DNA from 3 places in the Actinomadura rubteroloni genome. Region 3 is predicted to be linked to each of the others. Evidence: riboswitches for the same ligand, from Rfam matches in the RefSeq annotation. Region 3 holds a riboswitch; each other region holds the start of a gene.
The links. Region 3 has a riboswitch for cobalamin ahead of cobN (cobaltochelatase subunit CobN). Riboswitches for the same ligand answer to the same signal wherever they lie in the genome.
Positions count from the first base shown of each region.

Region 1: another riboswitch for cobalamin. It lies ahead of metE (5-methyltetrahydropteroyltriglutamate--homocysteine S-methyltransferase); the one in region 3 lies ahead of cobN (cobaltochelatase subunit CobN).
Region 2: another riboswitch for cobalamin. It lies ahead of BTM25_RS04525 (ribonucleoside-diphosphate reductase subunit alpha); the one in region 3 lies ahead of cobN (cobaltochelatase subunit CobN).

Region 1 is NZ_MTBP01000001.1:284,817-292,291, reverse strand. It holds gene BTM25_RS01370 (APC family permease) at 1-1,191, opposite strand, end outside; gene metE (5-methyltetrahydropteroyltriglutamate--homocysteine S-methyltransferase) at 1,316-3,541, opposite strand; cobalamin riboswitch at 3,679-3,859, opposite strand; gene BTM25_RS01360 (sulfatase-like hydrolase/transferase) at 3,971-5,842, shown strand; gene BTM25_RS01355 (RNA polymerase sigma factor) at 5,909-6,475, shown strand; gene BTM25_RS01350 (hypothetical protein) at 6,472-7,119, shown strand; gene BTM25_RS01345 (acyl-CoA dehydrogenase) at 7,170-7,475, opposite strand, start outside.
Region 2 is NZ_MTBP01000001.1:1,026,123-1,033,597, forward strand. It holds gene BTM25_RS04485 (polysaccharide deacetylase family protein) at 1-38, opposite strand, end outside; gene BTM25_RS04490 (SDR family oxidoreductase) at 180-881, shown strand; gene BTM25_RS04495 (TetR/AcrR family transcriptional regulator) at 916-1,446, opposite strand; gene BTM25_RS04500 (NUDIX domain-containing protein) at 1,776-2,276, opposite strand; gene BTM25_RS04505 (SGNH/GDSL hydrolase family protein) at 2,318-3,229, opposite strand; gene BTM25_RS04510 (copper resistance CopC family protein) at 3,406-3,930, opposite strand; gene BTM25_RS04515 (YcnI family copper-binding membrane protein) at 3,927-4,598, opposite strand; gene BTM25_RS04520 (hypothetical protein) at 4,669-5,244, opposite strand; cobalamin riboswitch at 5,342-5,564, shown strand; gene BTM25_RS04525 (ribonucleoside-diphosphate reductase subunit alpha) at 5,634-7,475, shown strand, end outside.
Region 3 is NZ_MTBP01000001.1:1,189,527-1,197,001, forward strand. It holds gene BTM25_RS05225 (WGR domain-containing protein) at 1-135, opposite strand, end outside; gene BTM25_RS05230 (hypothetical protein) at 246-767, shown strand; gene BTM25_RS05235 (TrmH family RNA methyltransferase) at 792-1,580, shown strand; gene BTM25_RS05240 (alpha/beta hydrolase family protein) at 1,577-2,434, opposite strand; gene cobN (cobaltochelatase subunit CobN) at 2,447-5,992, opposite strand; cobalamin riboswitch at 6,030-6,211, opposite strand; partial or broken gene BTM25_RS05250 (precorrin-3B synthase) at 6,252-7,337, shown strand; gene BTM25_RS05255 (precorrin-8X methylmutase) at 7,377-7,475, shown strand, end outside.

The sequences.
Region 1 (7,475 bases), 900 kb from region 3:
CAGGATGAGGACGAGGACGCCGGTGGCGTACGCGCCGCCCTGCGCGTCCACGTCGGCGCGGAACCAGACCGTGATGAAGAACGCCACGGTGACGAACACCAGGACCAGGGGCCGGGGCGCCCGCGTCCACTCGGGCGCCATGCCGTAGCGGGGCAGGTAGCGCGGGACGATGTTGAGCAGCCCGGCCATCGCCGACGCCCCGGCGAACCAGAGGATCGCGATCGTCGCGGCGTCGTAGACGGTCCCGAACGCGCCGCCGAGGTACTGGTGGGCGAGGTAGGCCAGCGCCCGGCCGTTGGCCTCGCCGCCGGGCTCGAACGCGCGTGCCGGGATCAGCACGGTGGTCGCGAAGCTGGACGCGATGAGGAACACGCTCATGATCAGCGCCGCGACGGTGAGCAGCCGCCGGGTGGCGCGGACCCGGCCGGCGATCCCGCCCGGCGCCCGGACCAGCGGCATCACCGCGACGCCCGTCTCGAAGCCGGACAACCCCAGCGCCAGCTTGGGGAAGACGAGCAGGGCCACGCCCGCGACCGCCAGCGGTTCGGGATGCGCGGCGGACAGCAGATGGCGCCAGTGGATCACCAGGTCGGTGTGGGTCAGGACGCGCTGGACGGCGACCACCACCACGACCAGGTTGAGCGCCAGGTACGTCGCGACCAGCGCCACAGCGATCTTGATGGCCTCGCTGAACCCGGCGAGGAACACCGCGCCGAGCGCCGCGATCAGCACGAGCGTCACCGTGACGCGCTCCCCGTGCAGCGCGGCGGGCGCGTACGGGTTCTCCAGCGCGTGCGCGGTCGCGTCGGCCGCCGACAGCGTGATCGTGATGACGAAGTCGGTGGCGACGAAACCCAGCAGCACCAGCACGAACAGCTTCCCGCCCCAGCGGGGGAGCAGCTTCTCCAGCATCGCGATCGACCCCTGGCCGTACGGGCTCTCCCCGGCCACGCGGCGGTAGATCGGCAGCGCGCCGAACAGGGTCAGGGCGACGAGCAGCAGCGTGGCGACGGGCGACACGACTCCGGCGGCGAGGAACGCGATGCCGGGCTGGTAGCCGAGCGTCGAGAAGTAGTCGACGCCCGTCAGGCACATCACCATCCACCAGGGATGCTGCCGGTGGTCCTCGCCGTCGGGGAGATGCGGGCCGGGCGTCTCTCGCGGCACGCCGTCCAGCAGCCAACTGCGCACGCCCGCCCACTCTCCGTGTCGCTTCGATCACCGACTGTCGAAGATCACGCTACCGACTCGTCCCGCCGGACGGCGCACGGCCCGCCGTCCCGGGCGGGACGACGGGCCGCGGGCGCGCGGATGATCAGGGGGCCGCGCGCACCGCCCGCGCGGCGGCGACCATGTTCCGCAGCGCCGCCTCGGTCTCGGGGTAGGCGCGCGTCTTCAGGCCGCAGTCCGGGTTGACCCAGAGCCGCTCCGGCCCGACCGCCCGCAGCGCCGCCCGCAGATTGCGCTCGATCTCCTCGGCCGAGGGCACGCGCGGCGAATGGATGTCGTACACGCCCGGGCCGATCCCGTTCGCGTACCCCGCCGCGCGCAGGTCGCCGACCAGCTCCATCGCAGACCGGGCCGCCTCGACGCTGGTGACGTCCGCGTCGAGGTCGCCGATCGCGCCGATGATCTCGCCGAACTCCGCGTAGCACATGTGCGTGTGGATCTGCGTGGCGTCCGCGACCCCGGACGTCGCGAGCCGGAACGCCCCGACCGCCCACGCCAGGTAGTCCGCGTGCTCCGCGCGGCGCGGCGGCAGGAGTTCGCGGAGCGCGGGCTCGTCCACCTGGACGACGCCGATCCCGGCCGCCTCCAGGTCGCCGATCTCGTCCCGCAGCGCCAGCGCGACCTGCCGCGCGGTGTCGGCGAGCGGCTGGTCGTCGCGGACGAACGACCACGCCAGCATCGTCACCGGCCCGGTCAGCATCCCCTTCACCGGGCGGTTCGTCAGCGACTGGGCGTAGGTCGTCCACTCGACGGTCATCGGACGCGGACGCGACACGTCGCCGTACAGGATCGGCGGCCGTACGCAGCGCGTGCCGTACGACTGCACCCAGCCGTGCTCGGTGGCGGCGTACCCGTCGAGCTGTTCGGCGAAGTACTGGACCATGTCGTTGCGTTCGGGCTCGCCGTGGACGAGGACGTCCAGCCCGATGTCCTCCTGGAGCCGGACGACCCGGGCGATCTCATCCTTCATCGCCCGCGTGTAGGCGGCGTCGTCGAGCCGTCCGGCCTTGTGGTCGGCGCGGGCGCGGCGGAGCGCGGCGGTCTGCGGGAACGACCCGATCGTCGTCGTGGCGAGGTCGGGCAGGCCGAGCCGGGCGCGCTGCGCGGCGAACCGGACGGCCCGGTCGCCGCGCCGCGCGTCGTCGAGCACGTCCAGCCGGGCGCGGACCCGGGGGTCGGGACGCGGACGCGCCGGAGCCGGGGCGTCCAGGTCGAGCGTGCGGCCGAGCGCGACCACCTCGGCGACCTTCTGCCGCGCGAACGCCAGCCGTCCGCGCACGTCGGCGGGCAGCGCGGTCTCGGCGTCCAGGTCGAGCGGGACGTGCAGCAGCGAGCACGACGTGCTCACCTCGACCTTGTCGCTGAGCCCGAGCAGCGCCGGGAGGACCGCCTTGACCCGTGCGACGTCGGTGCGCCACACGTTGCGGCCGTCAACCATGCCCGCAACGACGGTCGTCCGAGGCAGGCCGCCGATCGAACCGAGGACGTCCACGTTGCGCGGCCCGGCCACGAAGTCCAGCGCCACCGCTTCCACCGGGGCCGTACCGAGTGCGCGCAGTGCGTCCGCGCCGATCGTCCCGAAGTAGGACGCGACGAGGATCCGGGGCCGGCTGGGCAGCGCCGCGAGCCGCCGGTAGACCCGCGCGAGCGCCGCCGTCTCGGCGTCGGTGCGGTCGGCGACGAACGCGGGCTCGTCGAGCTGCACCCACGCCGCGCCCGCCCCGGCGAGGCGTTCCAGCAGCTCGGCGTACACCTCGACCAGGCCGTCGAGCAGGTCGAGCGGCCGGAACCCGGCGGGCGCGTCCGGCGCCGCCTTGGCCAGCAGCAGGTAGGTCAGCGGGCCCACCAGCACCGGACGGGTCTCGACGCCGAGCCCGCGCGCCTCCTGGTACTCGGCGATCGGCTTCGCCCGCGCGCCCTCGGCCAGCGCGAACCGGGTGCCGGGACCGATCTCCGGGACGATGTAGTGGTAGTTGGTGTCGAACCACTTCGTCATCTCCAGCGCCGGGACGTCCGGGACACCGCGCGCCATCGCGAAGTACCGATCCAGCCCGGTGAGATGGCGGTACCGGTCGGGCACCGCGTCGACCAGCACGCTGGTGTCGAGCATGTGGTCGTAGAGCGAGAAGGTGTTGGACGGGATCGTGTCGAGGCCCGCGTCGCGCAGCTCCGTCCACACCGCGCGGCGCAGCTCGCGTGCGGTGCGGGTGAGCGCGGCGGCGTCCGACCGTCCGGCCCAGTAGTCCTCGACGGCGAACTTCAGTTCCCTGTGGGCACCGATCCGGGGGTATCCGAGGATCGTCGTTCTCATCGGCAGCATCCCTCGCCTTGCCAGGCGCGGCGTCCGGAGACGGCTCGGCGCGCACGGCGGGGCTCACCCCGGCGGGCGCGTCCCGGGCCCTCCCACGAGGCCGCGGACCACCGCGCGCCGGGCGGCGCGCGGGCGGAGGCAGGTCTTCGGACTCGCGGGCGCCATGCCGGACGGGCATGTCCTACTGGCCGTCGCTTCCCAGGCGGGTGCGCCCAGTGCGTATGACGGCGGTCGTTCCCACTCACCGCTGCGGGGCAGTCCCGGATTCGCACCGGGTTCCCTCTTACGACACCCGGATCGCGGGGACCCGGGTGAACCGTCCGCGTTCCCGAGTCTAGCGATGCTCTATCCCTACCGTTTAAGTTGACAATCCGCCGACGGCTGCTCCATGATCGCGAACGTTGTCCCCTCGCTGCCCTGGAGTCTGTTTTGAGTGGTTTTGAGCCGTCGCGGCGGAACGTGCTCGCGGCCGGGGCCGGCGGCGCGCTGGCGGCGGCCCTCACCGCCCGTCCCGCCGCCGCGGCGTCGGCGCGGCGGCCGAACATCCTGTGGCTGATCAGCGAGGACAACAACCCCTACATCGGCGCGTACGGCGACCGGGTGGCACGCACGCCGACGCTGGACCGGCTCGCGCGGGACGGCGTCCGGTACGAGAACGCCTTCTCCGCCGCGCCCGTCTGCGCGCCGTCGCGGTTCGCGCTGGTCACCGGCCTGCCCGCCGAGACCAGCGGCCCGGCCGAGAACATGCGCGCCGTCGGGCGCCTGCCGTCGTTCGCGCGGGCCGTCCCGGAGTACCTGCGCGCGGCCGGCTACTACTGCACGAACAACGCCAAGAGCGACTACAACTCGCCGATCGACCCGGCGCGGGTGTGGGACGCGTCCAGCACCACCGCGCACTGGCGGAACCGCCCCGCCGACGCCCCGTTCTACTCGGTCTTCACCTACATGACGACCCACGAGTCGCAGATCTTCACCGCCGGGCCCGGCCGCACGCGCCCCGAGGACGTCCGCGTCCCCGCCTACGTGCCCGACGTGCCCGCGATCCGCGAAGACCGCGCCCGGTACTACGACCTGATGGAGAAGATGGACGGGCAACTCGCCGCCCGCCTGGCCGAACTGGAAGCCGACGGGCTCGCCGAGGACACCATCGTGTTCTACTTCGGCGACAACGGCGGCATCCTCCCCCGCAGCAAGCGGTACTGCTACGACAGCGGACTGCGCACACCCCTGATCGTCCGGTATCCGCGCAAATGGGCGCACCTGGCCCCCGCACGACCCGGCTCGGTCATCACTGCGCCCATCACCGTGTCCCTGGACCTACCGCCAACCGTCCTCGGACTGGCGGGCCTGCGGGCGCCGAGCCACATGACGGGCACGTCCCTCGCCGCGCGGCACCGTCCCGCCTACGCATTCGGGATGCGCAACCGGATGGACGAGCGCTACGACATCGTCCGTACCGTCCGCGACGAACGGTTCCGCTACATCCGCAACTACAGCCCGCACCGCCCGTACGGGCAGCACCAGGCGTACGCATGGCAGCAGAAGGGTTACCAGGTCTGGGAGCAGGCGCATCTGGACGGCACGCTGACGCCCGTCCAGGAGCGCTTCTGGCGCGAGAAGCCCGCCGAGGAGCTGTACGACCTGCGCGCCGACCCGGACGAGGTCCGCAACCTGGCCGCCGACCCGCGCCACCGGAGCCACCTGAACCGGCTGCGCCGCGCACTCGACCAGCACCTCCTCGACGTCAACGACAACGGCTTCATCCCCGAGGGCTCCGCGCTGGAGGGCTACGACGCGAGCCGCGCGCCGGGCGCGTACCCGCTGCGCCGCGTGCTGGACGTAGCCGGAACCGCGATCCGCCGCGACCCCCGCGACGTCGCGAGACTCACCCGCGCCCTCGCCGACGACAACGAAGTGATCCGCTACTGGGCCGCGTCCGGCCTGCTCATGCAGAAGGGCAAAGCCGCCGCACCGGCCGCAGACGCCCTGACCCGAATACTCACCAACGACCCGTCGCCCCAGGTCCGCATCGTCGCCGCCGAAACCCTGGCCCGCCTCGGCGACCGTACCGAACAGGCGGTCTCCTACCTCGCCTCCACATTGGACGACCACCCGGACGCGCAGGTGCGGCTCCAGGCCCTCAACGCGCTCACCTACCTCGGGGACGCCGCACGCCCCGCGCTGCCCGCCATCGACCGCGCCGCGCGCTCGACCGCCGAGTACCTGCACAACGCCGGGAAGTACCTGAGCCTCGTCCTGGCCGGCGCCTACACGCCCGCCACCCCGATCTTCGGCGCCTGACCCCCGTAACGCCCGCCGCCGCCCGGACCAAGGAGGGGAGAAAACCGACACGGGAGGCGAGCCTGTATGACCGCTGACGAACCGGAGGTCCGGGCGATCGGGCGAGATCCCGCCGTGTTCGAGGCGTTCTACCGCCGTCACGTCCGCATGGTGACGGGCTTCGTCGCCCGCCGCACCGGCGACCCGCACGCGGTGGACGACCTCACCACCGAGATCTTCCTCGCCGCCGTCGAGGCGGCCGACGGGTACCGCCCCGGACGCGGCAGCCCGTCGGCGTGGCTGGTGGGCGTCGCGCGCAACGTCCTCGCCGCCGAGCGCCGCAGTTCCGCCCGCCGGCTGGACGCGCTGGCCCGCGCCGCCGCCCGGCGCCCGCTGGACGACGACGCCGTCGCCCGGCTGGAGGAGCGCATCGACGCCGAACGCGACGCGCGCCGCGTCCGCGCGGAGATCGCGGGCCTGCCGCCCGGCCCGCGCGCCGTCCTCGAACTGGTCGACGTGGACGGCCTGACGATCACCGAGGCCGCCGCCGTCCTGCGGATCCGGCAGGGGACGGCCCGCGTCCGGCTGCACCGCGCCCGTCGGCTGCTCCGGCAGGCGCCCACGACCGAACCGACGCTGGAGGGAATCTCATGACGACCACCGACCGGCCGCTGGAGCCGTTCGAGGAGCGGCGGCTCGCCGAGCTGAAGGCGTTCGTGGCCGCCCGCGCGGACGCGGCGCCGTCCCGCCGCCCGCGCGCGGCCCTGGCCGCGTCGGCGGCGGCGCTGACGCTCGCCGCGTCGGCGGCCGTGGCGCTGGCGACGTCGGGCGGGCCCGCGGCGCAGGCGTACGCGATCGAGCGGAAGCCGGACGGCGTCGTCTACGTCCGCATCCGGGACGGCGTGGATGCGGGCGCGCTGACCCGTCAGCTCGAACGCCTCGGCGTGCCGGCCCGCGTCTACTCCGTCCCGGAGGGCGAGGTCTGTCACCAGCCGCACGTCGCGCTGGTGGACGACGTCCCGCGCGGCCTCTACGGCCTGCCCGGCGGCGGCGTCGAAGGGCACCGGGCGGCGGCGGGCGAGATGGTGATCCGCATGGACACGCGTCTGTTCCGTCCGGGCCAGTACTTGCTGTTCGGGCTGAAGAAGCAGCACGGGACGTGGTTCAACGTCAGCCAGTACCTCGTGACGGGCCGGGTGGAGCCGTGCCGCTTCGTCCCCGCGCCCCCGGCCCGGACCCTCCCCACCGAAGACGGTCAGGAGGTCGTACTCGTGGAGCCGTCGATCGTGGTCCCGTAACGGAGAACGGCCCCCGGCGGGCGAGCCGGGGGCCGTTCACCGAACGGGGGTCAGAAGGCTTCTTCGGGGAGTTCCATCACGTCGAGCGTGGTGGCCTCGACGATCGCGCGGTCGGACGCGAGGCGCGGCAGCACCGTCTGGACGAAGAACTGCGCCGCCGTGACCTTGCCGGTGTAGAACGCCTGGTCGGCGTCGGACACGTCGCCCCCGCCGAGCTTGCGCAGGGCGATCTCGGCCTGGCGCAGCAGCAGCCAGCCGACGACCAGGTCGCCGAGGGCCAGCAGCAGCCGGGACGAGTTGAGCCCGATCTTGTAGAGGAGCTTCGGGTCCTCCATCGAGCCGAGCGCCCAGCCGAC
Region 2 (7,475 bases), 160 kb from region 3:
CGGCGCCGGGTCGGACGGTTGTGTTCACTTTCCCCCACAGCCCCCACGGTAGTGGGGTTCGCCGGGGTTGCGGAGCCTAAAACCCGCCCCATTCGACATGTGTGCAGGTTGAAGGCCCTCGATAGCCATAAATATGACGACTTGACCTGGAGTCTGCTCCAGCTTCTACCGTGGGGCGGATGAGCGAAGCACCCGTCACCCTCATCACCGGCGGTTCGGCCGGCATCGGCGCGAGCATCGCCCGGAGCCTGCTGGACCGCGGCCACCGCGTCGCCGTCACCGGACGCAGCGCCGAGCGCCTGGAGCAGTTCGCCAAGGACGCCGGGTCGCCGGACGCGCTGCTGACCCTTCCGGGCGACGCCGCCGACCACACCGCCGTCCGCTCGGCCGTCGACACGACTCTCGAACACTTCGGACGGCTCGACAACGCCGTCGCGAACGCCGGGTTCTCCGTGGAGGGGAACCTCGCGACCGGCGATCCCGCCACCTGGGAGGCGATGGTCCTGACCAACGTCCTCGGCCCGATGCTGCTGGTCAACGCGGCCCTGCCCGCTCTCAAGGCGACGCGCGGACGGATCGTTCTCGTGGGGAGCGTCGCGGGATATACGAATCGTCCGGGCAATGTGTACGGCGCCACCAAGTGGGCGATCACCGGGCTGGCGGAGAACACGCGCCGCCTGGTCACCGGCGACGGCGTCGGCGTCACGCACGTCGCGCCCGGACGCGTCGACACCGATTTCTGGGCCGCGGCCGGCGGCGCCCCCGAAGGCGAGTACCTGTCCGCGCAGCAGATCGCGGACGCCGTCGTCTGGGCGCTCGCGCAGCCCGCGGGCGTGGACGTCAACACGGTCGTGATCCGTCCCATCGGCCAGGACGTCTAGCCGCCGCCCGTACACGGGCGATCGGCCGGGGCGGCTAGCCGCCGAGCAGGGACCGGACGTGCGCGGCGATCGGCCGGTGCAGCTCGGGCAGGGCGGTGTGCCGGCCGGTCGCGACGCGTGCGCTGACCAGGCTCGCGATGCCGCCGATCAGCATCCGGCAGGCGAACGCCGGGTCGGGCAGGCCGCGCCACCGCTCGTCGGCGAGCAGGACCGGGGACACCAGCGCCACGAACTGGCCCTGCACCACCGACCGGCGCGCGGCGGCGGCCGGCCCGGCGGCCTGCACTTCGACGACGTAGACGCGGGCGCGCGGCCCGTCGTCGGCCAGTTCCGCCAGGTACGCGGCGAGCGCACGGCCGAAACGGTCGAGCGGCGGGCCGTCGGCGGCGATCGCGTGCGCGACGACGTCCAGGATCCGGTCGGCGTCCCGCTGGTACGCGGCGAGGAAGCACGCCTGCTTGTCGGCGAAGTGCTCGTAGAACGTCTCGCGCGACACGCGGGCGCGCTTCAGCACCTCGGCGACCGAGCAGGCCGCGTACCCCTTCTCGGCGACGATCTCCGTCATTCCCTGAAAGAGGCGTTCGCGCTGGGACTCCGCGACCTGCGCACGGGTGAGGTGATGCCGCCCCCGTGGCAGCGGCCCGTAGTCCACGGCGCTCAAGGTACCAACCGGCGGGTGCCGTCTCCCACATTGCGAACACTGATGTACGCAAAAGTGTTACGGTCGACGCGCGCGGACAGGCCCGGCGCGGCGGGCGAGCGGTCCGGCGGTACGCCACGGGGGCCGAGCCGTCCGGTGGCTCGCGCGCCGACCCCGCCGCCGGGCCGCACTCCCGCGCTCACTCACCCCGGAGCGCCGACGCCACCGGCTCGCGCGATGCGATTCCTGGCCCGCTACGGGCGCGGCAGGTACGCGGGGCGCCGCCGGGTTCGTGCCGCCATCAGGTGGGGGAGCCGGTGGGCGTGGCGGGGGTGCATGCGGCGTTCGGCCTCGGCGGCGTCCAGAAAGGCGTAGTCGGCGATCTCGTCGGCTCGCGGCGTGATCGTGCGGGGGCCGGTGAGGGTGCCGCCGTCGAAGACCAGGTAGAGCATGGAGCGCGGTCTGGTCCGGTCGGCGGGGACGAAGTCGAGCAGCAGCAGCTCGCCCGCGCGGCGGTCCAGCCCCAGTTCTTCGGCGATCTCACGTTCGCACGTCAGATGCGGGGGTTCGCCTTCCTCGGCGACGCCGCCCGGCAGTCCCCAGTCGGCGCGGTAGTGCGTTTTGACGAGCAGGACCCGGTCGCGGGCGTCGGTGAGGAGCATCCCGGCCGCCAGGTAGCAGTCGGGCAGACCGGCGTACCACTCGGCGGGATCGACCCAGCCGTGCGGCGTGCGATCGGGCCGGTCATCGGCCATGTCCTCTGTCTCCGATCCTCGCGGGCGGCGGGACGTCGGCGTCAGCGGTTCGCGGCGGAGCTGTTCGTCAGTTTCGGAAGGAAGGCGTTCGCGATGACCTGGTGACCGGCCGGATTGGCGTGGATGTCGTGGTAGCTCGTGCACATCCACGTCCACTGGCAGATCTGCGCGACGTTGCGCGGCACCGAGCCGATGCCCGGGAGCGCGACGGCGGAGCCGAAGTCGTTGTTGGAGAAGGCCGTCGCGACGTCGGCCGTGGCGAAGCCGGTCGCGTCGTCGTCGCCGGTGATCACCGCGCTGAGGACGTTGTTGAGCACGGCCGATCCGGCCGCGATCGCCTGCGTCGTCCCGCCTTGGAGCCAGCCCGCCAGCATGGGGTCGTAGTACGTCATGCCGACGTAGCGCGGGGCGGCGCCGCCCGCGTCGTGCAGCGCGCGGTTGATCGTCAGGATGTCCGAGCCGAGGGAGAAGATGCCCGAGACCAGGCACATGAGGTCCAGCCCGCCGGACGGCAGGCACTTGTCGACGTTGTTGGCGCCGATGTCCTCGGTGACGTATTTGACCTGACCCGGATGGGCGCGCAGGAACTTCACGGCCGCGTCGAGCTGGGACGTCGCGCCGTCGTACGTGCAGACGCCGCCCTTGATCATGCTCTGGGTGGTCTCGCCACTGCACCCCAGCCGGACGTGCTGCAGGTTCGGGTCGGATTTTTTTAGCGTCGCGTACAGCACGTCGGTGTAGGAGACGTTCACGTCTTTGCGGACGTCCGGCTGGTAGCCCGCCGCCAGCGAGTCGCCGAGCGACACGTAGTACGTCGGCTCGGCCGCCGACGCGCCCGAGGCGCCCGCGGTGACGAGCGTGGACGCGGTGAGCGCGGCCGCGGCGGCACGCGTCAGGCGGCGGAGGAGCGAAGGCCCGACGCGGTCGGAGGAGGAACGCTGGAGACGCGGCACGCGGGTCCCTTCCGGTCAAACGTGAAGGAGTTGCACGTTGTCTTGTACTCTCCCGCCCGCTCCCCGGCAACCCCCTGTGCACGTTTGCGGCATTTTCCGGACACTTTGGTCACCGTCCGTCACAGGAGTAACGGCACGGTGGGGTGGGCCGGCGGCGCGACCGCCGCCGGCCCTCCTCAGGCGCGGCGGGAGCGGCGCAGGTAGGCCGCGCCCGCGGCGAGGGCCGCGAGGACGGCCGCGCCGAGGCCGATCCAGAGCCAGCCGGCCGAACTCGTCCCCCGCCGCGCGGCCGTGGACGGCGTCGCGGCGGGGGCGGAGTTCGGCGCGGCGCCCGAACCGCTCACCCGGAACGTGAAGGAGCCGCTGATCGGGTGGCCGTCGGGCGAGACGACGCGCCAGCCGACCGTGTAGACCCCGCCGGGCAGTCCGGTGCGGACCGCCTGCGTGACCGTCCGGTCGACGGAGTGCGGCGGGCCCACCTGGACGCGGACGCCGTTCGGACCCGTCACGATCACGCGCGGGACCAGGACCGGGTCCGCGTAGGTGAGGGTGACCTGGCCCGGGTCGGCGACGGTCGCGCCGGCGCTCGGGCTGGTCGACCGCAGCGCCGTGTGCGCCGACGCGGGGGTCGCCGGGACCGCGAGCGCCAGTGCGCCGCCCGCCGCGAGGACCGCGGCGATCCGTGAGCGGACGGTCGTCATGCCCGGCTCCGCGACCGGGTCAGCGCGAACACGCCCGTGCCGACGCCGAGCACCCCGGCGACGAGCCCGAGGCCGCCGAGCAGGCGCGCCGTGTCGTCGGAGTCGGAGTCGGACGGTTTCGCGGCGGCGGCGGGCGTCGCCGAGCCCTTGGCGACGAGCGTCACCGAGGGCGCCGGATGCTCGGGCTCGGTGGCCCCGCCGGGATTCTGGTCCCACTTGACGACGTCGCCGCCCGAGTAGGTCTGCTCGGCGGGGAACAGGAGGCGGTCGGTGTCGGCGGGAAGGGGGCCGAGGGAGACGTCGAACTCCTCGAACTGGCCGGGGTCGATCTTGCCGCCCGTCCAGGTGATGGTCGCGGGCGCCTTGGTGAGCTGCGTGCCCTCGACGGTGACGGGCTTGGGCAGCGCGGCCTCCTCGACCTTCGCCGTCCAGCCGGGGACGGGACGCACCGAGACCGACGTGATCGGGTGGTCCTGCGGCAGGTGGACGACGAGCTTGACGGTCGACGCGTCGTCCCGCTCGTTCGGCACCCGGAAGCTGATCTTGGTGTAGCCGCCCTTCTCGGCGGTGCGGGGGTTGGCGGTGACGTGCGCGGACGCGGACGGGCCGAGGCCGAGCACGGCGACGGCGGCGAGGCCCGCCACAAGGGTGATCCGGCGAACCGGCATGGTGGTGCTCCGTTTCGAGACGTACGAGAAGAACCCGGGTGCCGAAGGCGGCCGGGTGACGTTGCGGCGCTCAGCCGAGCGCCCTCGAAACGGACGGCGGCCCCCGCCGGACCACGTCGTGCCGCAGCACGCGGACCACCGGACGCGGCCGGACGGCCGGAACCGGACGCGGAGCCGCCGGAGCCGAAGGACGCGAAAGAACCAGGAGGAGCCGCGCGGGCCGTCCGGCGAGCCGGCGCGCGAGCCCCCACACGGCGCGTTCGCCCCGCCGCAGCCACCACGCCGACACGAGCGCCGCGCCGAGGTGCGCGAGCGTCATCCACGAGCCGGAGTGGTGTTCGACGGGCGCCGGGACGGTCGCCGCGTGATGCATGACCATCCCCGGCCGGGACGACCCGCTGAACAGGCAGTGCAGCGCGTACTGCCCGCCGACGAGCACGCCGGTGATCGTGCGGAGCGACCGCTCGCGTCCGGCCAGCGCGAACCCGAGCAGCGCCGAGCCGCCGAACCCGGCCGTGACCGCCGCGACGGACACCGCGCACGACGACGCGACCGCGTGTCCGGAAACCGCGAGCACCGTGCACACGGTCGCGAAAACGACCGCGCGGGCGGCGCGCGACGACGGAACAGGGGCGGGCGGACTCATCTCGCCGACCATCGTAGAGCCGACGTCCGCGGCGTGACGCACCCCCCAACACTCCCTACATGTGGGACGGATGCAAAGCCGATCAACTAGATGTAGGGTCGTGGCCCGTGCTGGTTCGTCCCCGGCCGGAACCGGCCGGGGACGTCGCAAGAGGGAACCCGGTGTGATTCCGGGACTGCCCCGCAGCGGTGAGCGGGAACGACCGCCGTCACAGAGCACTGGACCCCGAGCCGGGGACCGGGAAGCGACGGCCACTAGGCCGCACCGAACGAGGTGCGACGCCCGCGAGTCCGAAGACCTGCCAGTACGACGGGAACGTCCAGGCTTCGCGGGAGGCCGGGCGCGGCGTCGCCGCGTGCCCTTCCGCGTCCGCGAGGGGAAGAGGGCACGTGACACAGGAACTCATCGCGCCGCCGGGACCGGCCGCCGAGGTGGAGCGCGCGTGCGCCGGGCTGGACGGCGTCGACCCCGCCCGGGTGCTCGCCGACGGCGGCGACCGCGAGCAGGCGGTGCGCGAGGCCGCCGCGCTGGTCGCGGTGGAGCCCGCGTACTCGCGCGTCGCGGCGCGGCTGCTGGCCGGGCTGATCGCGGACGAGGCCGCCGCCGAGGGCGTCACGACGTTCGCGGGCTCGGTGGCCGCCGCGCACGCGCAGGGCCTGCTGAACGAGCGGACCGCGACGTTCGTCGCCCGCAACGCCGACGCCCTCGACGCGCTGGTCGACCACGCCGATGACGACAGGTTCGAGTACTTCGGCCTGCGCACCCTCTACGACCGGTACCTGCTGCGGCATCCGTCCACGCGCCGCGTCCTGGAGCGTCCGCAGCACTTCTGGCTGCGCGTCGCGGCCGGGCTCGCCGACACGGTCGAGGAGGCCGCCGAGCTGTACGCGCTGCTCGGCGGGCTCGCCTACCTGCCCAGCTCGCCGACACTGTTCAACTCCGGCGCGCGCCGCCCGCAGCTCTCGTCCTGCTTCCTGCTGGACGCGCCGCGCGACGAGCTGGAGTCCATCTACGCGCGGTACGCGCAGGTCGCGCGGCTCAGCAAGTACGCGGGCGGCATCGGGATCTCGTGGACGCGCGTCCGGTCGCGCGGCTCGCTGATCCGGGGGACGAACGGGCACTCCAACGGCATCGTCCCGTGGCTGCGGACGCTGGACAGCTCCGTCGCGGCCGTCAACCAGGGCGGACGCCGCAAGGGCGCGGCCTGCGTCTACCTGGAGCCGTGGCACGCCGACGTCGAGGAGTTCCTCGAACTGCGCGACAACACCGGAGAGGACGCGCGCCGCACCCACAACCTCAACCTCGCGAACTGGATCCCGGACGAGTTCATGCGCCGGGTCGAGGCCGACGAGGACTGGTCGCTGTTCGACCCGAAGGAGGTCCCCGAGCTGACGGACCTGTGGGGCGACGCGTTCGACGCGGCGTACCGGGCGGCGGAGAAGGCGGGACGGTTCGTCCGGCGGATCCCGGCGCGGCGGCTGTACGGCCGGATGATGCGGACGCTCGCCGAGACGGGCAACGGCTGGATGACGTTCAAGGACGCCGCCAACCGCGCCTGCAACCAGACCGCCGAGCCGGAGAACGTCGTCCACCTGTCGAACCTGTGCACGGAGATCCTGGAGGTCACGTCCGACGGCGAGACGGCCGTCTGCAACCTCGGGTCGGTCAACCTCGCCGCGCACACCGGCCCGGACGGCGTGGACTGGGAGCGGCTGCGCCGGACCGTCCGGACGGCCGTCCGCTTCCTGGACCGGACGATCGACCGCGGCTTCTACCCCACCGAGGAGGCCGCCGAAGCGAACCGCAAGTGGCGGCCGATGGGCCTCGGCGTGATGGGCCTCGCGGACGTGTTCTTCAAGCTGCGCCTGCCGTTCGACTCGCCCGAGGCCCGCGCGCTGTCCACCCGGATCGCCGAGGAGATCGCGCTCGCGGCCTACCACGCGTCCGCCGACCTGGCCGAACTGCACGGCCCGCTGCCCGCCTACGCGCAGACGCGGACGGCGCGCGGCCAGCTCCACCCGGACCACTTCCCGGACGCGACGCCCGCCGCCGAGTGGGCGGCGCTGCGCGAGCGCGTCGCGGCCGTCGGCCTGCGCAACTCGCTGCTGATCGCCATCGCGCCGACCGCGACGATCGCGTCCATCGCGGGCTGCTTCGAGTGCGTCGAGCCGCAGGTGTCCAACCTGTTCAAGCGCGAGACGCTGTCGGGCGAGTTCCTCCAGATCAACGGC
Region 3 (7,475 bases):
CGTGCGGGCCTGGCCAGGCGCGCCGATGCGTCCGTAGGTGATCGTCACGGCCGTTCCGGACAGGACGACCTCGTAATACTTGTGCGCGCCGCCGCCGTCCTCGGACAGTTCGAGGTAGGTGGTCTGCTCAGCCATCGAAGGCCCTTTCCGGACGGACGATCTCGACCCTTGCAAAGCGAGCCTATGGGCCGGGTCCGACATTTCTGGGATGATCTCCTGCCATGATCGCGGCGATTTGTCTGGTCGTGGGCGTCGTCCTCGGCGTGGCCGGAACCCGGATCGCAGACCGGGTGCGCGCGCGGCGGCTCGTCGACGACCCCGAGCCCGGCGAACCGGACGAACGGCGCCGGATCGCCCCGGTGCTGAAGGGCGCCGTCGGCGTCGTGCTGTTCGTCGGGGCGCTCGGCGGCATCCTCTACGGCTGTTCGGAATACCTGGGCAACCAGGGCAAGATCCTCAAGGCGTACTTCCGCCTTGTCGGCCGGGGTGACGCGATCGGTGCGTGCGCCCTGCTCGACGGCAACGCGCGTACCAAGCTCATGCTGTTGGAACGCGCGGCGAGCTGCGAGGACGCCGTCACCACGCTGCACGCGTCGCTGACCCCGGAACAGCGCGACAAGCTCGTCAACGACGATCCGTTCATCAACGGTGTGGAGACGGCCGGCGACCACAAGGAACTCGAGGTCACGTCGGCCAACCCGCTCAACATCGCGTACATGACCGTCATCGACCAGGGCGACCGCGAGCTGATCCACGACTGGCGGTGACGCGCCCTGTGGAAGACTCGGGGCGTGCGAGTGACGCGGCGGAATGCCCGGTTCCAGCAGTGGGAGGCGCTGCTCGGCAACCGCGCCAAGCGGCAGCGGGCCGGGGAGTTCCTGGTGCAGGGCGTGCGGCCGATCAGCCTGGCGGTGGACGCCGGATGGCCGATCCGGGCGTTGTTGCACGAGGACGGCCGGCCTTTGTCGGCGTGGGCGCGCGATATCAGTGAGCGTGCTTCAGGAGAGCGGTACGAGGTCTCCGCCGAGCTGATGCGCGAACTCGGGGAGAAGGACGACGAGACGCCCGAGCTGCTGGCCGTCGCCGAGCTTCCCAATGACGATTTCAGCCGCGTCCCCGCGCGTGCGAACTTCCTCGGCGTCGTTTTCGACCGGCCGTCGAGTCCGGGCAACATCGGGACGATCGTGCGGTCCGTGGACGCGTTCGGCGGCCACGCCGTCATCGTCGCCGGGCATTCCGCCGACCCGTACGACCCGAAGGCCGTCCGGGCTTCGACGGGGTCGCTGTTCTCGGTCCCGGTCGTCCGGGCGCGGTCGGCGCGCGACGTTCTCGACTGGGCGAAGACCGTGGACGGCCTGACGATCGTCGGCACCGACGAGAAGGGCGACGCCGACCTCGACGCCGTCGACCTCACCGGCCCGACGCTGCTGGTCATCGGCAACGAGACGGCCGGGCTGACCGCCGCCTGGCGGGACGCGTGCGACGTCATGGCCCGCATTCCCATCACCGGCACGGCCAGTTCGCTGAACGCCGCGAACGCCGCGACCGTCGCGCTTTACGAGGCCGCGCGGCAGCGTTAGGAACAGGGATTGCGGTACAGGGCGACCGAGGGGTCGTCGATCGGTCCGGGGCAGAGGAAGCGCTCGTAGCGTTCGTCGCCGTCCACATAGCGTTTCAGCCACGCGATGACATAGGCGGCCAGCGTTGTGTTGGGCTTTTTCGGGGACGAGTGCGTCGTCCCGGCGATCTCCAGATAGCCCTTGCCGGACGACGCGGGAATGCTCCGGTAGAACCGCCGCGCATGCCGGGACACGGGCGCGATCTTGTCGTTCTGCGCCGCCACGACCAGCGTCGGGACGCGGACGTTCGAGAATTCCCGCCCCTTGTCGTACGGCATCAGCGGAATGGCGGCGCGCAGCGTCGGACGGTCCGCCGCCGTCTCCAGAGCGGCGCCGCCGCCGAACGAATGGCCCATCACCGCGAGCCGGTCGGCGTCCACGAGCGTCGCGACGGGGCTGCGGACGGTCAGGTACGTCATCGCCGCCTCCAGCTCGTGAGCGCGGGCGGCCGGACGGTCCTTCAGATGCAGCGTGTCGATCGCGAAGACCACGAACCCCCGCGACGCCAGAAGCGGCCCGTACCAGGCCATTCCGCCCTGGTTCCCGTTGCGTCCCGGCGCGATGATCACGCCGCCGAAGGTGTCGCCGCGCGGCCGGCCCGACGGGTAGTAGATCGTTCCGCCGCCGAACGCCTCGGTGAGGCCGCGCGGGACGGTCGCGGTCGACGTCCGGTACGGCCCGAGCGGCGCGGCCAGGGACGCGGCGGTCGGCGCGGGGTCCTCGTCCTGGACGGGTGGCCGGTCCGCGCAGCCCGCCGCCGCCAGTACGGCGACGACGGCCGCGAGCCGCAGCACCGTACTCCCGAGAAATCCCATCCGTCCCAGTATTCACTCTCCGGGACGGTCGTCCTCCAGCGAGCCCTCGATCTCCAGGTAGACGCGACGCAGCTCGTCCAGCGTCGCCGCCTCCGGGTGCTCCCACAGCCCCCGTTCGGCGGCCTCCAGAAGACGTTCGGCGATCCCGTGCAGCGCCCACGGGTTGGACTTTTCGAAGAACGATCGGTTCTCGGGGTCCAGGGCGTAGGTGCGGGTGAGCTTTTCGTACATCCAGTCCGCCACGACACCGGCCGTCGCGTCGTAGCCGAACAGGTAGTCGACGGTCGCGGCCAGCTCGAACGCGCCCTTGTACCCGTGGCGGCGCATCGCGGCGAGCCAGCGCGGGTTGACGACGCGCGCCCGGAACACGCGCGCGGTCTCCTCGTGCAGCGTCCGCGTCCGGACGGCGTCGGGCCGCGTGCTGTCGCCGACGTAGGCGCGCGGGGCCGTCCCGGTCAGCGCCCGGACGGTCGCGATCATGCCGCCGTGGTACTGGAAGTAGTCGTCGGAGTCGGCGATGTCGTGCTCGCGCGTGTCGGTGTTCTTGGCGGCGACGGCGATGCGGCGGTAGGCGTTCTCCATGTCGTCGCGCGCGGGGACGCCGTCCAGGTCGCGCCCGTAGGCGTAGCCGCCCCAGACCGCGTAGACCTCGGCGAGGTCGGAGTCGTCGCGCCAGTTGCGGCTGTCGATGAGCGGCAGGATGCCCGCCCCGTACGCGCCGGGACGCGAGCCGAACACGCGCATCGTCGCGCGGCGCTCGTCGCCGTGCCGGGCGCGGTCGGCGGCGACATGCGCCCGGACATAGTTGGACTCGTCCGGTTCGTCCTGGGCGGCGGCGAGCCGGACGGCGTCGTCCAGCAGGGCCACCGCGTGCGGGAACGCGTCGCGGAAGAAGCCGCTGATGCGGATCGTCACGTCGATGCGCGGGCGGCCGAGTTCGTCCAGCGGGATCGGTTCGAGGCCGGTGACGCGGCGCGACGCGTCGTCCCAGACGGGCCGGACGCCGAGCAGCGCCAGGACCTCGGCGATGTCGTCCCCGGACGTCCGCATCGCCGACGTCCCCCACACCGACAGGCCCACCGACTCGGGCCACGTTCCCGTCTCCTCGCGGTAGCGGGAGAGCAGCGAGTCGGCCATGGCGCGTCCGGTGTCCCAGGCCAGGCGGCTCGGGACGGCCTTCGGGTCGACCGAGTAGAAGTTCCGGCCGGTCGGCAGCACGTTGATCAGCCCGCGCAGCGGCGAACCGGACGGCCCTGCCGGGACGAAACCGCCGTCCAGCGCGTGCAGGACCATGCCGATCTCGTCGGACGTCCGGTCCAGGCGGGGGACGATCTCGGTGGCCGCGAACCGCAGGATGTCGGCGACGGGACCGTCCGCCAGCTCGGCCGCGGTCTCGGGCGCCCAGTCGGCCGCCTCCATCGCCGCGACCAGTTCCCGCGCTTCGGCTTCGACGGCGTCGGTACCGGTGCGATCGGTTCCCGACTCGTCCAGGCCCAGTGCCTCGCGCAGCCCCGGCAGCGTCACCGCGCCGCCCCAGAGCTGGCGGGCGCGCAGCATCGCGAGCACCAGGTCCACGCGCGCGGAACCCGTCGGCGCGACGCCGAGGACGTGCAGGCCGTCGCGGATCTGGACGTCCTTGACCTCGCAGAGCCAGCCGTCCACGTGCAGCAGGAAGTCGTCGAACTCGGCGTCGTGCGGACGGTCGTCCAGCCCGAGGTCGTGGTCCAGCCGCGCCGCCTGGATCAGCGTCCAGATCTGCGCGCGGATCGCGGGCAGCTTCGCCGGGTCCATCGCGGCGACGCCGGCGTGCTCGTCCAGGAGCTGTTCGAGCCGCGCGATGTCGCCGTAGCTCTCGGCCCGCGCCATCGGCGGGATGAGGTGGTCCACGAGCGTGGCGTGCGCGCGGCGCTTGGCCTGCGTGCCCTCGCCGGGGTCGTTGACGAGGAACGGGTAGATGAGCGGGAGGTCGCCGAGCGCGGCGTCCGGCCCGCACGCCGCCGACAGGCCGGAGGCCTTGCCGGGCAGCCACTCCAGGTTGCCGTGCTTGCCGACGTGGACGACCGCGTGCGCGCCGAACTCGTCCCGGATCCACTGGTAGGCGGCGAGATAGTGGTGGCTCGGCGGAAGGTCGGGGTCGTGGTAGATCGCCACGGGGTTCTCGCCGAATCCGCGCGGCGGCTGGACCAGCACGACGACGTTGCCGGAGCGCAGGGCGGCGAGGACGATCGCGTCGTCGTCCACGAACAGCTCGCCGGGCGGCGGGCCCCAGTGCTGCTCGATACCTTCGCGTAGCTCGTCGGGAAGTGTTTTGTACCAGTCGCGATAGCGCGCGACCGGGATCCGGACGGGGTTGCCCGCGAGCTGTTCCTCGGTGAGCCAGTCGGCGTCCTGGCCGCCCGCCGCGATGAGCGCGTGCATGAGCGCGTCGCCCTCGTCCGGCAGCGCGTCGCCGGTGTCGTAGCCGTGGTCGCGCAGCGCCGCGAGCAGCCGCACGACGCTCGCGGGCGTGTCCAGGCCGACCGCGTTCCCGATCCGCGCGTGCTTGGTCGGGTACGCCGACAGCATCAGCGCGACCCGCTTCTCTTCGGCCGGGACGTGCCGGAGCCGTCCGTGCCGCACCGCGATCCCGGCGACGCGGGCGGCGCGCTCGGGGTCGGCGGCGTAGACGCTCAGGCCGTCCTCGTCGATGCGCTTGAACGAGAACGGGACGGTGATGAGCCGTCCGTCGAACTCGGGCACCGCGACCTGCGTCGCCGTGTCCAGCGGGGACAGGCCGTCGTCGCTCGCCTCCCACGTCGCGCGGTCGCCGGTCAGGCAGAGGCCCTGCAGGATCGGGACGTCCAGGGCGGCGAGCGCGCCCGCGTCCCACGCCTCGTCGTCGCCGCCCGCGCCGGCGAGCGCCGGTTTCGTCCCGCCCGCCGCGAGGACGGTCACGACCAGCGCGTCCGCGCGGCCCAGTTCGGCAAGCAGCGCTTGGTCGGCGGTGCGCAAGGATGCGCAGAAGATCGGCAGGGCGCGTCCGCCCGCGTTCTCGATCGCGTCGCAGAGCGTCTCCACGAACGCGGTGTTCCCGGCGAGGTGGTGCGCGCGGTAGTACAGGACGCCGATCAGCGGGCCGTCGCCCGGCGAGGGCGCGCGGTCGAGCGTGCCCCAGGCGGGCGTCGCGGCGGGCGGCGCGAACCCGTGCCCGGTCAGCAGGACGGTGTCGGACAGGAACCGGTGCATTTCGCGCAGGTTCGCCGGGCCGCCGTGCGCGAGGTAGGCGTGCGCCTCGGCGGCGACACCGGCCGGGACGGTCGACAGTTCCATCAGCTCGGCGTCCGGCGCCTGCTCGCCGCTGATCACGACGACGGGGCGCGGGCCGCGCAGCAGCGCGTCGAGGCCGTCCTCCCAGGCGCGGCGCCCGCCGAGCAGCCGGACGATCACGAGATCGGTGCCGTCCACGAGTTCCGGCAGGTCGGCCGGGTCCACCCGGGACGGGTTGGCGAGACGGAACGCTGTTCCGGAAGAACGTGCGCTCAGCAGGTCGGTGTCCGAGGTGGACAGCAGCAGAAACACGCGGTCGTGTCCTCACCCGGGATCCTCGCCCCGAATCGAAGGGTCGCCGCGACAGGGGAGTCTCCTGGCTCCCGGATCGGCGCTCGCCCCGGCCTTCCCGCTCGCGCAGTGGCCTGTGACGGGGTTCGCTCCCCGGTGACAGTGGCGGGACCGCGCCGGATTCACACCGGCTTCCTCCGCTTTGTCGCTGATCACCACTCTGGTCATCGCGGACATCCGCGTCAAGCTCGGAACGGCCGGGCGCTTAGGATCGGCGGCTGTGACGAACCGCTCCGGCCCCGACGCGTGCCCCGGCGCCGTCCGCGTGCACCAGGCCGCCGACGGTCTGCTCGCGCGCGTCCGGCTGCCCGGCGGCGCGCTGTCCCCGGCCGGCTTCGCGGCGCTGGCCGCCGCCGCGCGCGACCTGGGCGACGGGCGGCTCGACCTGACCTCGCGCGGCAACGTGCAGCTCCGGGGGCTCGCGGACGGCGTCGCGCTCGCGGCCCGGCTGCGGGACGCGGGTTTGCTGCCGTCCGTCGCGCACGAACGGGTGCGCAACATTCTCGCCAGCGTCCTTTCCGGACGGGACGGGCGGGGCTTTCTCGACGTCCGTCCTCTGGTCGCGCAGTTCGATGCGGGATTGTGCGCCGACCCGGCGCTCGCCGACCTTCCCGGACGCTTTCTCTTCGCCTTCGACGACGGGCGCGGCGACGTGACCGCCCTGCGTCCCGACCTCGGCGTCCTCGCGCTCGACGCGGCGACGTTCGCGCTGGTCCTGGCCGGTCGCGACAGCGGCGTCCGGGTCGCGCCGGCCGACGCCGTGCGCGTTCTGCTGGACGTCGCCCGGACGTTCCTCGCCGTGCGCGGAACGGCGTGGCGCATGGCCGAACTGGAGAACCCGGCGGAACGGCTCGGCCTTTCCGGCGGCACTCCGATCGCCGTCCCGCACGGCGAATTCCCCGCACCCGGAATCACCGCGCAGAAAGACGGACGGACGGCCGTGACGGCGCTCGTCCCGCTCGGCCGGCTCGAACCCGCGCACCTCGCCGCGCTCACCGGCCACGAGATCATCGCCACGCCGCGCCGGACCGTCGTCGTGCCGGACACGACCGCCGCCACCGCCGCCGCGCTCACCGCCGCCGGACTCGTCCTGGACCCCGGCTCGCCCTGGCACGGCGTCACCGCATGCGCCGGACAACCCGGCTGCGCCAAGTCCCTGACCGACGTCCGCACCGACGCCCGCACCACCGCGCGTGCCGATGCTGACGGCGTGCTTGTTGTGTCGGGCGGGTTGCCCGTTCACTGGTCCGGCTGCGAGCGGCAGTGTGGTCGGCCCGCCGGACGGCACGTCGCCGTCGTCGCGACCCCCGCGGGCTACGACGTCCGCCACCCAACGGAGGATCCTGTGATCGACTACGTCCGCGACGGCGCCGAGATCTACCGGCGCTCGTTCGCGACGATCCGCGCCGAGGCGGACCTGGACGGCCTGCCCGCCGACGTCGCC